DNA from 2 places in the Streptomyces sp. NPDC050546 genome. Region 1 is predicted to be linked to the other one. Evidence: riboswitches for the same ligand, from Rfam matches in the RefSeq annotation. Region 1 holds a riboswitch; the other holds the start of a gene.
What was found. A riboswitch is a leader RNA that binds a small molecule or an ion and turns the genes downstream of it on or off. The one in region 1 is predicted to bind cyclic di-AMP.
Positions count from the first base shown of each region.

Region 1 (7,254 bases):
ACTTCGAACACAAAGCCAAACCCGCGCCCGCCGTCCGCCAAAACACGGCCGAATGCCCGTTTCATGCGCGCGCGAAACCTGCCGAAGATTGTCGTGCCCGCGTACCGCCGGGTACAGTCGCCGCACTGCTCTGGCAGCCCCTGTTGTCGAGGCGAAAGAGAAGTTGGTGAACGACCGTCACCCGTCGGGGACCATGCCCCCGGCTCCGGGTTCCGAGGCCGCCTCGGCGCATTACGCGTCGTACGGCACTCAGGAAGCCCAGTACGGCGACTTCACCACGTACGGCGACTACGCCGCCACCGGATTTGACGCCACCGGCGCCCATGCCACCGGTACGGACGGCGCCGGTTTCGGCGCCACCGGGCACACCACCGCGACGTTCGCCAGCGACCCCCTCTTCGGCAACCTGCCGGGCAGCGGCCCCGACACGGGCGCGTACGACACCGGTCACTGGCCCACGGGCGCGCACGAGAACCCGCACTACGACGCGTACGCGGCCCAGCACCACGCCGCCTACGACACCGGTGTCTACGACACGACCTCCTGGACGGCCCAGCAGCAGCCGCTGTCGGTCATCCCGCCGCAGGCCGGGTCTCCCGACGCCACCGGCCAGTGGGACACCGGCGCCTGGCTCCAGCCCGACCAGTCAGGCAATCCGGCCGACCAGACCCAGCAGTGGGAATGGGGCACGCAGGCCTTCGACACCGGCACCTACGACGCCACGCAGTGGAACTCCGACGGCTCCGCCGCGCCCGCCCCCGACGGGTACGAGCAGCACACGGACGCCTTCCACCAGCTCGAGACGGCGACGTTCGAGCAGATCGGCTACGACGAAGCCACCGGGGCCGCCTACGACGACCCCGCCGCGGACGGCGCGGAGCCGGCCGCCACCGGCGAACTGCCCACCGTCACCCCGCTCCTGGACGGCCAGGAAGAGGTCGGCCCGCGCACCGCCGCACGGGCGGCCTCGCGCGCCGGGTCCCGCTCCCGCCGCCGTACACCCCCCAAGCGCTCGGCCCTGCTGACCATCGCGGTGCCCTCGGCGTGTGTGATGGGCGTCGCGGGGATCGCCGCCGCGTCCGTCGGCAGCCTCACCGAGGACAGCGCGGCGGAGGCGCAGACGACCGCGGCGGACGCGCAGCCGGTGCAGCCGGCCGCCGCCAACAACAAGCTGGACACGCAGTTGCAGAGCCTCTCCGCCGGAGCGGACGACTTCGCGGACCGCGCCAGCCGTACGCAGGAACGTATCGACCTCAAGGCTCAGCAGGCGGCCGAGCGGAAGCGGGCGGCGGAGGAGGCGGCCCGCAAGGAGCGGCTGCGCCCGAAGTTCGCCATGCCGGTCGCGCGCCATGGACTCAGCGCCCAGTACGGCCAGTCCGGCATCAACTGGATGTCCCTGCACACCGGCATCGACTTCCCCGTCTCGTACGGCACGACCGTGATGGCCGCGACCGACGGCACCGTCCGCACCCAGTGGAACAGCGCGTACGGCAACATGCTGATCCTGACCGCGAAGGACGGCACGGAGACGTGGTACTGCCACCTCTCCACCTACACGGTCCCCTCCGGGACGACCGTGAAGGCCGGCGATTCGATCGCGCGCTCGGGCAACTCCGGCAACTCGACCGGCCCCCATCTGCACTTCGAGGTGCGTCCGGCAGGCGGTTCGCCGATCGACCCGCTCCCGTGGCTGCGCAGCCACGGCGTCGACCCGACGTAACGTCCCGGCAGCCCCGCCGATCCAGCCCGGCTGGTTCAGCCCCCGCCGCTCCGGCGAGAACCTCTTCGGCGTCGACATCTCATTACAGATTCATGCCTGCCTGGGGCATGCCCCCAGGTCCTCCGTCACGGGCAGGCACTCGGCGAGCAGGTCGACGACGTCGCGCCAGGCTCGCTGCGCGTGCTGTGGGTGGTAGCCGACACCGGGGACCACGGGGTGGTCGACCGGCGGGTGGTGGAAGGCGTGCAAGGCGCCGCCATAGATCACGAGGCGCCAGTCGACGCCCGCGGCCTGCATCTCAGCGGTGAACGCGTTGCGTTGCGCGGGCGGCATGATCGGGTCTTCCGATCCGACCCCGGCCCACACCGGGCAGCGGATGTGCGCCGCCTCGCCCGGTCGGCCCGTGATGGTCGCGTTGACTGTCCCGATCGCGCGCAGGTTGACGCCGCCTCGCCCGAGTTCCAGCGCGATGGCGCCCCCGGTGCCGTAGCCGATGGCGGCGATCCGGTCGGGGTCGGTCCGGGGCTCGGTGCGCAACTCGTCGAGTGCCGCGTGGCCGATGCGCCGCATCCGGTCGGGATCAGCGAGCAGTGGCATGCAACGGGCCAGCATCTCCTCGGGGTCGCCCAAATAGCGTCCGCCGTGAAGGTCGAAGGCCAGCGCTACATATCCCAGCTCGGCGAGAGCATCGGCCCGGCGGCGCTCGACGTCGCTGAGCCCCATGCCCTCTGGTCCGAGCAGCACCGCGGGCCGGCGGTCGACACCTGCCGGGAGCGCGAGGTGCCCGATCATCGTCAAGCCGTCGGCCGGGTACTCGACCGTACGCGTCGTAATCGTCGTCATGAGGCTGGACTGTAGTGATCGTCGAGCCCGGTCCGGCCGATGTTCTGCCGCTGGCAGAAGAGCGTAGGCCGACGTCACGTTCAGCCCCAGGGTTCGCCAACAGTGTCGTCCGGCCGGCGGATGCTCACCTCGCAGGACTACCGCGGCCCGGGGCTACAGCTTCTCCACCGGCGCGTACCGCAGCAGCAGCCGCTTCGGCTTGGTGTCCCCGAAGTCGATGCTCGCCTCGGCGTTCCCGCCCGTGCCCTTGACCGCCACGACGGTCCCGAGCCCGAACTGGTCGTGCGTGACCCGGTCCCCGACCGCAAGCGACACCACCGGCTTCTCGGAGGTGCGGCGGGTGGCAAAGCCGGAGGCGCCCGACGCGGACGAACGCGAACGGGACGACGACAGTGAGGCCGCCACGGCGGAGACCGGCCCGGAGGACGCCGGCGCGGTCGCACCGGTCCGCTTCCACTCCAGGTGGGTCGGCGGGATCTCCTCCAGGAACCGGGAGGGCGGGTTGTACGACGGCTGGCCCCAGGCGCTGCGCAGGGTGGAGCGCGTCAGATACAGCCGTTCTCGCGCACGCGTGATGCCCACGTATGCCAGACGCCGCTCCTCCTCCAGCTCCTTGGTCTGGCCGAGGGCGCGCATGTGCGGGAAGACGCCGTCCTCCATGCCGGTCAGGAAGACGACCGGGAACTCCAGGCCCTTGGCGGTGTGCAGGGTCATCAGCGTGATGACACCGTCGCCGTCCTCCTCGTCGGGGATCTGGTCGGAGTCGGCGACCAGCGCGACCTTCTCCAGGAAGTCGGCCAGGGTGCCCTGCTCGTCCTCGCCGCGCTCCTGCTCGAACTCCATGGCGACGGCGGCGAGTTCCTGGAGGTTCTCGATCCGGGTCTCGTCCTGCGGGTCGGTGGAGGCCTGTAGCTCGGCGAGGTATCCGGTGCGCTCCAGGATCGCCTCCAGCACCGTGGCGGGCCCGGCGCCGGACTCGACGACCGTACGGAGGTCCTCCATCAGCGTGTTGAACCGCTTGACGGCGTTGGTGGAGCGCGCGGCCATGCCGTACGCCTCGTCGACGCGCTTGAGCGCCTGCGGGAAGCTGATCTTCTCCCGCTGGGAGAGGGCGTCGATCATCGCCTCGGCGCGGTCGCCGATGCCCCGCTTGGGCACGTTGAGGATCCGGCGCAGCGGCACCGAGTCCTCCGGGTTGGCCAGCACACGCAGGTAGGCCAGGACGTCCCGGACCTCCTTGCGCTCGTAGAAGCGGACGCCGCCGACGACCTTGTAGGGCAGGCCGACGCGGATGAAGATCTCTTCGAAGACACGGGACTGGGCGTTGGTGCGGTAGAAGACGGCGACGTCGCCCGCCTTCGCCTCGCCCGCGTCGGTGAGACGGTCTATCTCGTCGGCGACGAACTGCGCCTCGTCGTGCTCGGTGTCGGCTACATAGCCGGTGATCTGCGCGCCCGTGCCCGCGTTGGTCCACAGGTTCTTGGGGCGGCGGGACTCGTTGCGCTCGATGACCGCGTTGGCCGCGCTCAGGATCGTCTGTGTGGAGCGGTAGTTCTGCTCCAGCAGGATCGTCGTCGCGTCCGGGTAGTCCTCCTCGAACTGGAGGATGTTGCGGATCGTCGCGCCGCGGAAGGCGTAGATCGACTGGTCGGCGTCACCCACCACGCACAGCTCGGCGGGCGGCAGGTCGTCCGCGCTGGGCGGTACGTCGACGGGGTGCTCGGAGGTGCCCACGAGCTCCCGGACGAGGGCGTACTGGGCGTGGTTGGTGTCCTGGTACTCGTCCACGAGGACGTGGCGGAAGCGGCGGCGGTAGTGCTCGGCGACGTCCGGGAAGGCGCGCAGCAGGTTGACCGTCGTCATGATCAGGTCGTCGAAGTCGAGGGCGTTCGCCTCGCGCAGCCGCGACTGGTACATCGCGTAGGCCTGGGCGAGGGTCTTCTCGAAGCCGTCGCCGGCCTGGGCCGCGAAGTCCTCCTCGTCGATCAGCTCGTTCTTGAGATTGCTGATCTTGGCGCTGAAGGACTTCGGCGGGAAGCGCTTGGGGTCGAGGTCCAGGTCGCGGCAGACCAGGGCCATCAGGCGCTTGGAGTCGGCGGCGTCGTAGATCGAGAAGCTCGATGTGAAGCCGAGCTTCTTGCTCTCCCGGCGCAGGATGCGTACGCAGGCGCTGTGGAAGGTCATCACCCACATGGCGTTCGCGCGCGGGCCGACGAGCTGCTCGACGCGCTCCTTCATCTCGCCGGCGGCCTTGTTGGTGAAGGTGATGGCGAGGATCTGGCCCGGGTGGGCGTCCCGCTCGGCGAGCAGGTGGGCGATGCGGTGCGTGAGCACGCGGGTCTTGCCGGAGCCGGCGCCGGCCACGATGAGCAGCGGGGAGCCGGAGTGTGTGACGGCGGCGCGCTGGTTGTCGTTCAGCCCCTCCAGGAGCGCGGCGGCATCCACCGGCGGGCGCGCGGCACCGTCCCGGTAGTAGGCGTCGCGGTCCGGCGGCACGTCGAACTTCCCACCGAACAGATCGTCCGGGACCGACTCCGGTCCGTGATCGTCCTCGGGCGGCGGCGGGGGCTCGTCCGCGGGGCCCCGCTGGGCCTGGAGGTCCGCCAGGAAGCTGTCGTCAAAGAGGCTGCTCATCGCTCTCCGAGTCTAGGGCGCCCCACTGACAGCCCGCCGCCGCCCTGAGAACATCGCCGAAAGTGCCCCCTGTCACCCTCCAGGTGTGCGTGATCACAGGCCGCTACGGCCTTCACGATTACTCCCGAATGGTGACCAACCCCCCTCGATTGATCACTCTCGGCGATACTCATGAGCAAGGTCACGGAAATGTATCGGGCATATCACCCATCAACCTTCACAAGGGCCACACGAGTTGGCTACCGTGCGAGGAGGTCACACGACCCCCACCGGCGAACGTCGCCGGGCCGCGTGGCCTCCGCCGAGTCCGGCGTGCCGCAGCGGCAGCCAGAGCCGGGGACCCAACCGAGACCCCGGGGTGAATCGGCCCGACTCCCTTTCCGGAGACGGCCGTAGGGCAACCCTTCCGAACCACCCGCCCGAACCCGACAGCTAACCCGGTAGGCGGAGCATGGAAGGAGTCGCCTCCCTTGGCGTCGCACCGCAAGTCGCGTCCTACGGGTTCGCGCGTTGCAGGCATACGGACCCCCGCCCTCGCGACGGCGGCCCTCACCTCCGTGGCCCTGCTGTCCCAGTCGGCCAACGCCGCCCCAGAGGCCGACGACAAGCCCAGCCTTGAGGAAGTCGAGAAGAAGGTAGACGACCTCTACCGTCAGGCGGGATCCGCGACCGAGAAGTACAACGGAGCCAAGGAGAAGACCGCCAAGCAGCGCAAGCGCGTCGACACCCTCCTCGACGACGTCGCCGAGCGCACCCAGAAGCTGAACGAGGCGCGGGAGGAACTGGGCACCTTCGCCGCCGCCCAGTACCGCACCGGCGCCTCCGCCCCGGACACGGCGACGTTCCTGCTCGCGGACACCCCGCAGGACTACTTCGACCAGACCCAGTTGATGGACCGGATGACCGGCCGTCAGAAGGTGGCGGTCGACGACTACGTCACCCAGCAGTCAGAGACGATGGAGAAGCGTCGGGAGGCCGCCGAGAGCCTCGAGACGCTCACCGAGTCACAGGGCGACCTGAAGACGGCCAAGGCGACCGTCCAGAGGAAGCTCGCCGACGCGCGCGAGCTGCTGTCGAAGCTGACCGCCGAGGAGAAGGCGCGGCTCGCGGCGATCGAGAAGGAGAAGCAGGAGGAGGCCGCCCGCAAGGCCGCCGAGCTGGCCCGGCAGCAGGCCGAGCAGCAGAAGGAGCGGGAAGCCGCGCAGCAGGAGGCCGCCCAGCAGCAGGACAGCGGCTCCTCCTCGTCGACGGGCTCGTCCTCGTCGTCCACCGCGCCCGACTCCTCGTACGCCACCAAGGCCGAGAAGGCACTCGCCTTCGCCCGCGCCCAGATCGGCAAGCCGTACGTCTGGGGCGCCACCGGCCCCGGCTCCTACGACTGCTCCGGGCTCACCCAGGCCGCCTGGAAGGCCGCCGGGGTGACCCTGCCGCGCACGACGTACGACCAGGTCAACGCCGGCACCACGGTCCCGCTGGCCGACGCTCAGCCCGGTGACCTGGTCTTCTTCTACGACGATGTCACCCACGTCGGCATCTACATCGGCAACGGCATGATGATCCACGCTCCGAAGCCCGGCACGTACGTGCGCGAGGAGTCGATCTACTACGACGGCGAGTCGTCGATCCACAGCGTGGTGCGGCCGGCCTGACCGGTCTCGCAGGTTTTTGTGACCCCGCGCGCGTGGCCTGCCCGTAACGCGCGCGGGGCCTCTTAGCATCGGCCCCATGCCCGGCCCCTCCCCCTCAGTCGCCTGGTGGGCGCAGCGTGCTCCGGCGGCCAGTGCCGCCGTGCTGGCGACCGGCACCCTGTCGGTCGGTCTTGAGCTGGCGGGGTACGAGGTCCTCTCACGCATCGCCCTGGTTCTGGCCTGCGCGGCCTGGCTGATGTTCGCCGCGGACTTCACCCTGCGGCTGCTGCGGGCCGGGACCAGGTGGCGGGCGTACACGCGCAGGCCGGGTGTCCTCGAGAGCGTGACGACGGCTGCCCTGACCACCGTGGCGGCGACGGCCGTCCTGGGGACCGCCTTCTCGGCGGCCGGCTCCCAGGCTCTGGCCGT
Region 1 is NZ_JBITGX010000004.1:430,515-437,768, reverse strand. It holds gene ACIBK5_RS13015 (M23 family metallopeptidase) at 53-1,720, shown strand; gene ACIBK5_RS13010 (dienelactone hydrolase family protein) at 1,811-2,563, opposite strand; gene pcrA (DNA helicase PcrA) at 2,717-5,197, opposite strand; cyclic di-AMP (ydaO/yuaA leader) riboswitch at 5,501-5,659, shown strand; gene ACIBK5_RS13000 (NlpC/P60 family protein) at 5,668-6,846, shown strand; gene ACIBK5_RS12995 (hypothetical protein) at 6,923-7,254, shown strand, end outside.

Region 2 (7,254 bases), on a different contig from region 1:
GCCTCTGGTACGACGTCGGCTCGCGCCACGAAGTCAAGGGGCGTACCGGCCTGGCTCACCTTTTCGAGCATCTGATGTTCCAGGGTTCCGCGCAGGTGAAGGGCAACGGCCACTTCGAGTTCGTCCAGGGCGCGGGCGGCTCGCTGAACGGCACGACCAGCTTCGAGCGCACCAACTACTTCGAGACCATGCCCGCCCACCAGCTGGAGCTCGCCCTCTGGCTGGAGGCCGACCGGATGGGCTCCCTGCTGTCCGCGCTCGACGACGAGTCGATGGAGAACCAGCGGGACGTCGTCAAGAACGAGCGCCGCCAGCGCTACGACAACGTGCCCTATGGCACCGCCTTCGAGAAGCTGACCGCCCTCGCCTACCCGGAGGGCCACCCCTACCACCACACCCCGATCGGCTCGATGGCCGACCTGGACGCGGCGACCCTGGAGGACGCGCGGGCGTTCTTCCGGACCTACTACGCGCCGAACAACGCCGTGCTCTCCGTGGTCGGCGACATCGACCCGGAGCAGACCCTGGTCTGGATCGAGAAGTACTTCGGCTCCATCGCCGGCCACGACGGCAAGCCCGCGCCGCGTGACGGCGTGCTGCCGGAGACCATCGGCGAGCAGCTGCGCGAGGTCGTCGAGGAGGAGGTCCCGGCGCGCGCCCTGATGGCCGCCTACCGGCTGCCGCACGACGGCACGCGCGCGTGCGACGCGGCCGACCTGGCCCTCACCGTCCTCGGCGGCGGCGAGTCCTCCCGTCTCTACAACCGTCTCGTGCGGCGGGACCGTACGGCCGTGGCGGCCGGATTCGGCCTGCTGCGGCTCGCCGGGGCGCCCTCCCTGGGGTGGCTGGACGTGAAGACGTCCGGTGATGTCGAGGTGCCGGTCATCGAGACCGCCATCGACGAGGAGCTCGCCCGGTTCGCCGAGGAAGGCCCCACGGACGAGGAGATGGAGCGCGCCCAGGCCCAGTTGGAGCGCGAGTGGCTGGACCGGCTCGGCACGGTCGCCGGCCGCGCCGACGAACTGTGCCGGTACGCCGTGCTGTTCGGCGACCCGCAGCTCGCCCTGACCGCCGTGCAGCGCGTGCTGGCGGTGACGGCCAAGGAGGTCCAGGAGGTCGCCAAGGCCCGCCTGCGGCCCGACAACCGCGCGGTGCTCGTCTACGAGCCCGTCGCGGACGAGACCGGCGAGGACGCCGACAGCACCGAGGGCACCGCAGCCGCGGCCACGAACGAGAACGAGGAGGCGGCCAAGTGACCGAGCTCGCCACGATGGACTTCCACCCGCAGCCGCAGGCGGGCGACGCCAAGCCGTGGGCCTTCCCGGCCCCCGAGCGCGGCACGCTCGACAACGGCCTCACCGTGCTGCGCTGCCACCGCCCCGGCCAGCAGGTCGTCGCCGTGGAGGTGCTGCTGGACGCGCCCCTGGACGCCGAGCCGGCCGGCCTCGACGGGGTGGCCACGATCATGGCCCGGGCCTTCTCCGAGGGCACCGACAAGCACTCCGCCGAGGAGTTCGCCGCCGAGCTGGAGCGCGCCGGCGCCACCCTCGACGCGCACGCCGACCACCCGGGCGTCCGGCTGAGCCTGGAGGTGCCGGCCTCCCGGCTCGCCAAGGGGCTCAACCTGATCGCCGACGCCCTCAGGGCGCCCGCGTTCGCGGACAGCGAGGTCGAGCGGCTGGTCAACAACCGCCTCGACGAGATCCCGCACGAGCTGGCCAACCCCGCCCGCCGTGCCGCCAAGGAGCTCTCCAAGGAGCTGTTCCCGGCGGACGCGCGCATGTCGCGGCCCCGGCAGGGCAGCGAGGAGACGGTCGCCGCGATCGACTCCGCGGCCGTACGCGCCTACTACGAGAAGCACGTCCGCCCGGCGACCGCCACCGCCGTGGTCGTCGGCGACCTCACCGGCATCGACCTCGACGCGCTGCTCGGCGACACGCTGGGCGCCTGGACCGGCTCCTCGGCCGAGCCGCGGCCGGTGCCGCCGGTGACCGCCGACGACACGGGCCGGGTCATCGTCGTGGACCGCCCGGGCGCCGTCCAGACGCAGCTGCTCATCGGCCGGATCGGCTCGGACCGCCACGACCGCGTCTGGCCCGCCCAGGTGCTCGGCACGTACTGCCTCGGCGGCACCCTCACCTCCCGTCTGGACCGCGTCCTGCGCGAGGAGAAGGGATACACCTACGGTGTGCGGGCGTTCGCCCAGGTCCTCAGGTCCGCCCCGGACGGGACCGGTGCCGCGATGCTCGCCATCAGCGGCTCCGTGGACACGCCCAACACCGGCCCCGCCCTCCAGGACCTCTGGACGGTGCTGCGTACCCTCGCCGCCGAAGGGCTGACCGACGCCGAGCGGGACGTCGCCGTGCAGAACCTGGTCGGCGTGGCGCCGCTGAAGTACGAGACGGCGGCGGCCGTCGCGAGCACGCTGGCGGACCAGGTCGAGCAGCACCTGCCCGACGACTACCAGGCCGCGCTGTACCGGCAGCTCGCCGCGACCGGCACCGTGGAGGCCACCGCGGCGGCCGTCAGCGCCTTCCCGGTGGACCGTCTGGTGACCGTCCTGGTCGGAGACGCGGCGCAGATCAAGGGCCCGGTCGAGGCCCTCGGCATCGGTGAAGTCGCCGTGGTCGCCGCCGAGTAGCGGGAGGCGAGCGCCGCGCGCGTAGGGGCCCTGGTTGTCTTCTAAGGCACCAGGGCTCCTTTATGCCCGAATTGGGATGGGAGTTGCCCGTCTGCCCTGTGGGATGCGCTACAAAAGCCGGGATCCGTTTGGGAATTGAAAGTGGCGCCGCTTAGCGTCGTCCGGGCTGTTCGTCAGGCAGTGCGCCGCACCCGCGGCACCGGACAGTCATCGCCGAGTCCCCGTACGGCGCGAGCCAGGGGAGCCGGGGACCCACCGCAGTCCCTGGGGTGAATCGGACGCCCGCGCGAGTCGCGAGGGGGTCCGTAGGAGACCTTCCTGCTCCGAACCCGTCAGCTAACCCGGTAGGCGAGAGGGAAGGAAAGGAACAGCCACCACATGGCGTTCACGCGCGCCACCGGGAAGCACCGTCGTCCCAGCAGGATCCAGCGCCGCACGGCCCACGCAGCGGGCGTCGCGGCTCTCGCCACCACCGGCGTCGTCGGCACCGTGGCCGCCCCGGCCTTCGCCGCGGAGCCCGCCGCCGAGCAGACGGGCCTCACCCCGGTCGTGACCATGGGCGACACCGTGGCCCAGAAGATCGACGCCCAGGCCGTCGCCCAGAAGCAGGCGGCCGAAGAGGCCGCCGCCAAGAAGAAGGCCGAGGAGGCCGCCCGCAAGCGGGCAGCCGAGGCGGCCAAGGAGGCCAAGGAGAGGGCCGAGGAGGCCCGCGAGGCCAAGGAGCGCGCCGCCCGCGAGGCCGAGCGCAAGCGTCTCAACACCTTCGTGTCCCCGATCTCCGGCTCGTACGTCTCCACCGGCTACAAGTCCGGCGGTGCCGTCTGGTCCTCCGGCAGCCACACCGGTGTCGACTTCCACGCCTCCAGCGGCACGGCCGTCCACTCGGTCGGCATGGGTGAGGTCGTCGAGGCCGGCTGGGGCGGTTCCTACGGCAACCAGGTCGTGATCAAGATGAACGACGGGACGTACACCCAGTACGGCCACCTGTCGTCCAGCAGCGTCTCGGTGGGGCAGAAGGTCACGCCCGGCCAGCAGATCGGCCTGTCCGGCGCCACCGGCAACGTCACCGGCCCGCATCTGCACTTCGAGGCCCGCACCGGACCCGACTACGGCTCCGACATCGACCCCGTGGCCTACCTCCGCTCGCACGGCGTGGACGTCTGAGCGTCCGGCGGCGACTGCTCCGCTTCCCGAAAGCCCCGGCTCCCCGAGCCGGGGCTTTCGGCGTTCGCCACGGCCGGCTGTCCAAAAAATATCCCTGGATTCCTGTACGCCGTCGGAAATTCCGGCTCATTGCAATAGAGTCACGGAACACACGTCACCAGTCGACGTTTCACGGGGATTAAGCGGAGGTCGGTCATGCGTATTCCCGCGCACGCGGTGTGCACGGCCATCCGGGACGACATCGTCGCGGGTGTCTACGAGCGCGGCAGTCGGCTCACCGAGGAGCTGCTCGCGCGCCGCTACGGCGTCTCGCGTGTCCCCGTCCGGGAGGCCCTGCGCACGCTGGAGGCCGAGGGCTTCGTGGTCACCCGGCGGCACGCGGGCGCGTGCGTCGCCGAACCCACCGAGCAGGAGGCCGCCGACCTGCTGGAGATGCGCATGCTGCTGGAGCCGCTGGGTGCCGCCCGCGCCGCCCAGCGCCGCACCGAGGCTCATCTGAAGGTCCTGCGCGGCCTGGTCAGGCTCGGCCAGGAGCGCGCCCGCCGGGGCAACAGCGACGACCTCCGCTCGCTGGGCGGCTGGTTCCACGAGACGCTCGCCCAGGCCTCCGGCAGCCCCGCGCTGACCTCGATGCTCACCCAGCTCCGGCACAAGATCGCCTGGATGTACGCCGTGGAGGCACCGGCCGGACCCGTGGAGTCCTGGGCCGAGCACGGGGCGATCGTGGACGCGGTGGCGCGCGGGGACGGCGAGCGCGCGCGGGCGGTCACGGCGCTGCACACCGAGCGCGCGACGGCCGCGCACCGGCTGCGTTTCGGCTCCGCCGGGGAGCGCGCCGAGCGTGTGAGGAACTCGCAACATGCCGTAAACACGGCAAGCCTGCGGCATTAACACGGGAGCCGTATACAAAGAGCGGGGAATTCGTGGGGGATTATTTCCGCTGCCCGCCGACAGGAAATGCACGGAAAAAGCGAAGGGCTCGCCCGGTGAATTCGGACGAGCCCTTCAGGGTGCGCCGGGTCGGGCGCGGGGAAATACTCAGACGGTCTCGGGAAGCTCCTCGAGACCCTCGGAGACCAGCTTGGCGAGCCGGTCCAGGGCGATGTCCGCGCCCTCGGCGTCGGAGGCGAGGACGATCTCCTCGCCGCCCTGGGCGCCCAGGCCGAGGACGGCCAGCATGGAGGCCGCGTTGACGGGGTTGCCGTCTGCCTTGGCGATCGTCACCGGGACGCCTGCGGCCGTGGCGGCTCGGACGAAGATGGAAGCGGGGCGGGCGTGGAGGCCCTCGGCCCAGCCGACGTTGACGCGGCGCTCAGCCATGTGTTGCTGCCCTTCGGTGTTCAGGGTTGTCTAGACCAGTTTCCCATAACGTGAAGCTGTGCCGGAGCGGTCCTGATGACCCGCCCCGGGGTGCCGTCGGATCGCGGCCTCGACCCGACTGACGCCCTCCACAGACTGCCTCGCGCCCGCTGTCGGACGCTAGCCGTACTCTGGGGCCCATGCAGACCTCGCCGGACCGGCACGAGTATCCCGCCCACTGGGAAGCCGACGTGGTGCTGCGCGACGGGGGTACCGCGCGCATCCGGCCCATCACCGTTGATGACGCCGATCGCCTGGTCAGCTTCTACGAGCAGGTCTCCGACGAGTCGAAGTACTACCGCTTCTTCGCGCCGTACCCTCGCCTGTCCGCCAAGGACGTCCACCGCTTCACGCACCACGACTTTGTGGACCGGGTGGGACTCGCGGCCACGGTCGGCGGCGAGTTCATCGCCACCGTACGCTACGACCGGATCGGCGCCGACGGAACGCCCGCGTCGGCACCGGCCGACGAGGCCGAGGTCGCCTTCCTGGTCCAGGACGCCCACCAGGGCCGCGGCGTCGCCTCCGCCCTGCTGGAGCACATCGGCGCGGTCGCCAGGGAGCGCGGCATCCGCCGCTTCGCCGCCGAGGTGCTGCCTGCCAACAACAAGATGATCAAGGTGTTCACCGACGCCGGGTACACCCAGAAGCGCAGCTTCGAGGACGGCGTGGTCCGTCTGGAGTTCGACCTCGAACCCACCGACCGCTCCCTCGCCGTGCAGTACGCGCGCGAGCACCGTGCCGAGGCCCGCTCCGTGCAGCGGCTGCTCGCGCCCGGCTCGGTCGCCGTCATCGGCGCCGGGCGCACACCGGGCGGCGTGGGCCGCAGCGTCCTCGGCAATATCCGCGACGCCGGGTTCACCGGCCGCCTGTACGCCGTGAACAAGGCCCTCCCCGAGGATCAGAAGGAGCTCGACGGGGTTCCCGCCCACCGTTCGGTGCGCGACATCGACGGCCCGGTCGACCTCGCGGTCGTCGCCGTACCGGCCGAGTACGTCCCCGAAGTCGTCACCGAGTGCGGCGAGCACGGCGTGCAGGGGCTCGTCGTGGTCTCCGCCGGGTACGCCGAGAGCGGCCTCGAGGGGCGCGAGAGCCAGCGCGCACTCGTGCGGCAGGCGCGCACGTACGGCATGCGGATCATCGGGCCGAACGCGTTCGGCATCATCAACACCTCCCCGCGGGTACGGCTCAACGCCTCCCTCGCCCCCGAGACGCCCCGCCCGGGCCGGATCGGCCTCTTCGCCCAGTCCGGCGCCATCGGCATCGCGCTGCTCTCCCGGCTGCACCGCCGCGGCGGCGGCGTCACGGGCGTGACCGGCGTCTCCACCTTCGTCTCCTCCGGCAACCGGGCCGACGTCTCCGGCAACGACGTGCTCCAGTACTGGTACGAGGACCCCGACACCGACGTCGTCCTCATGTACCTGGAGTCCATCGGCAACCCCCGCAAGTTCACCCGCCTCGCCCGCCGTACGGCCGCGGCGAAACCGCTGGTCGTGGTCCAGGGCGCGCGGCACGCGGCCGCTCCCCAGGGGCACGCCGTCCGGGCGACCCGGCTGCCGCACGAGACCGTCTCGGCCCTGCTGCGGCAGGCCGGAGTCATCCGCGTCGACACCATCACCGACCTGGTGGACGCGGGCCTGCTCCTCGCCCGCCAGCCCCTGCCGGCCGGGCCCCGGGTGGCGATCCTCGGCAACTCCGAGTCGCTCGGCCTGCTCACCTACGACGCGTGCCTCGCCGAGGGCCTGAGGCCGCACCCCCCGCAGGACATGACCACGGCGGCGTCCGCGGCGGACTTCCACGCGGCCCTCTCGCGCGCACTGGCAGACGACCGGTGTGACGCGGTCGTCGTCACGGCCATACCGGCGGTGGGGGAGGTCTCGGTCGCGGACGCGGCCCTCGCCGAGGCCCTGAGGTCGGCATCGGCCGCCGCCCCGGCCAAGCCGGTCCTGGTCGTGCACGTGGAGCTCGGCGGCCTGGCCGAGGCCCTGTCGGCGGCGGTGAGCACGGCACCCCAGGCAGAGTCGGGCCCCCCACCGCAAACCGCTCCCCGGCCGCCGCTCACCGACGAGCGACCCCCCGCTGTCGAGGCC
Region 2 is NZ_JBITGX010000026.1:11,487-18,740, forward strand. It holds gene ACIBK5_RS40475 (M16 family metallopeptidase) at 1-1,256, shown strand, start outside; gene ACIBK5_RS40480 (M16 family metallopeptidase) at 1,253-2,641, shown strand; cyclic di-AMP (ydaO/yuaA leader) riboswitch at 2,843-3,007, shown strand; gene ACIBK5_RS40485 (M23 family metallopeptidase) at 3,020-3,805, shown strand; gene ACIBK5_RS40490 (GntR family transcriptional regulator) at 4,001-4,696, shown strand; gene ACIBK5_RS40495 (HPr family phosphocarrier protein) at 4,844-5,125, opposite strand; gene ACIBK5_RS40500 (GNAT family N-acetyltransferase) at 5,305-7,254, shown strand, end outside.
Region 2: it holds a riboswitch for cyclic di-AMP, as region 1 does, so the genes downstream of both, ACIBK5_RS40485 (M23 family metallopeptidase) here and ACIBK5_RS13000 (NlpC/P60 family protein) in region 1, are expected to answer to the same signal.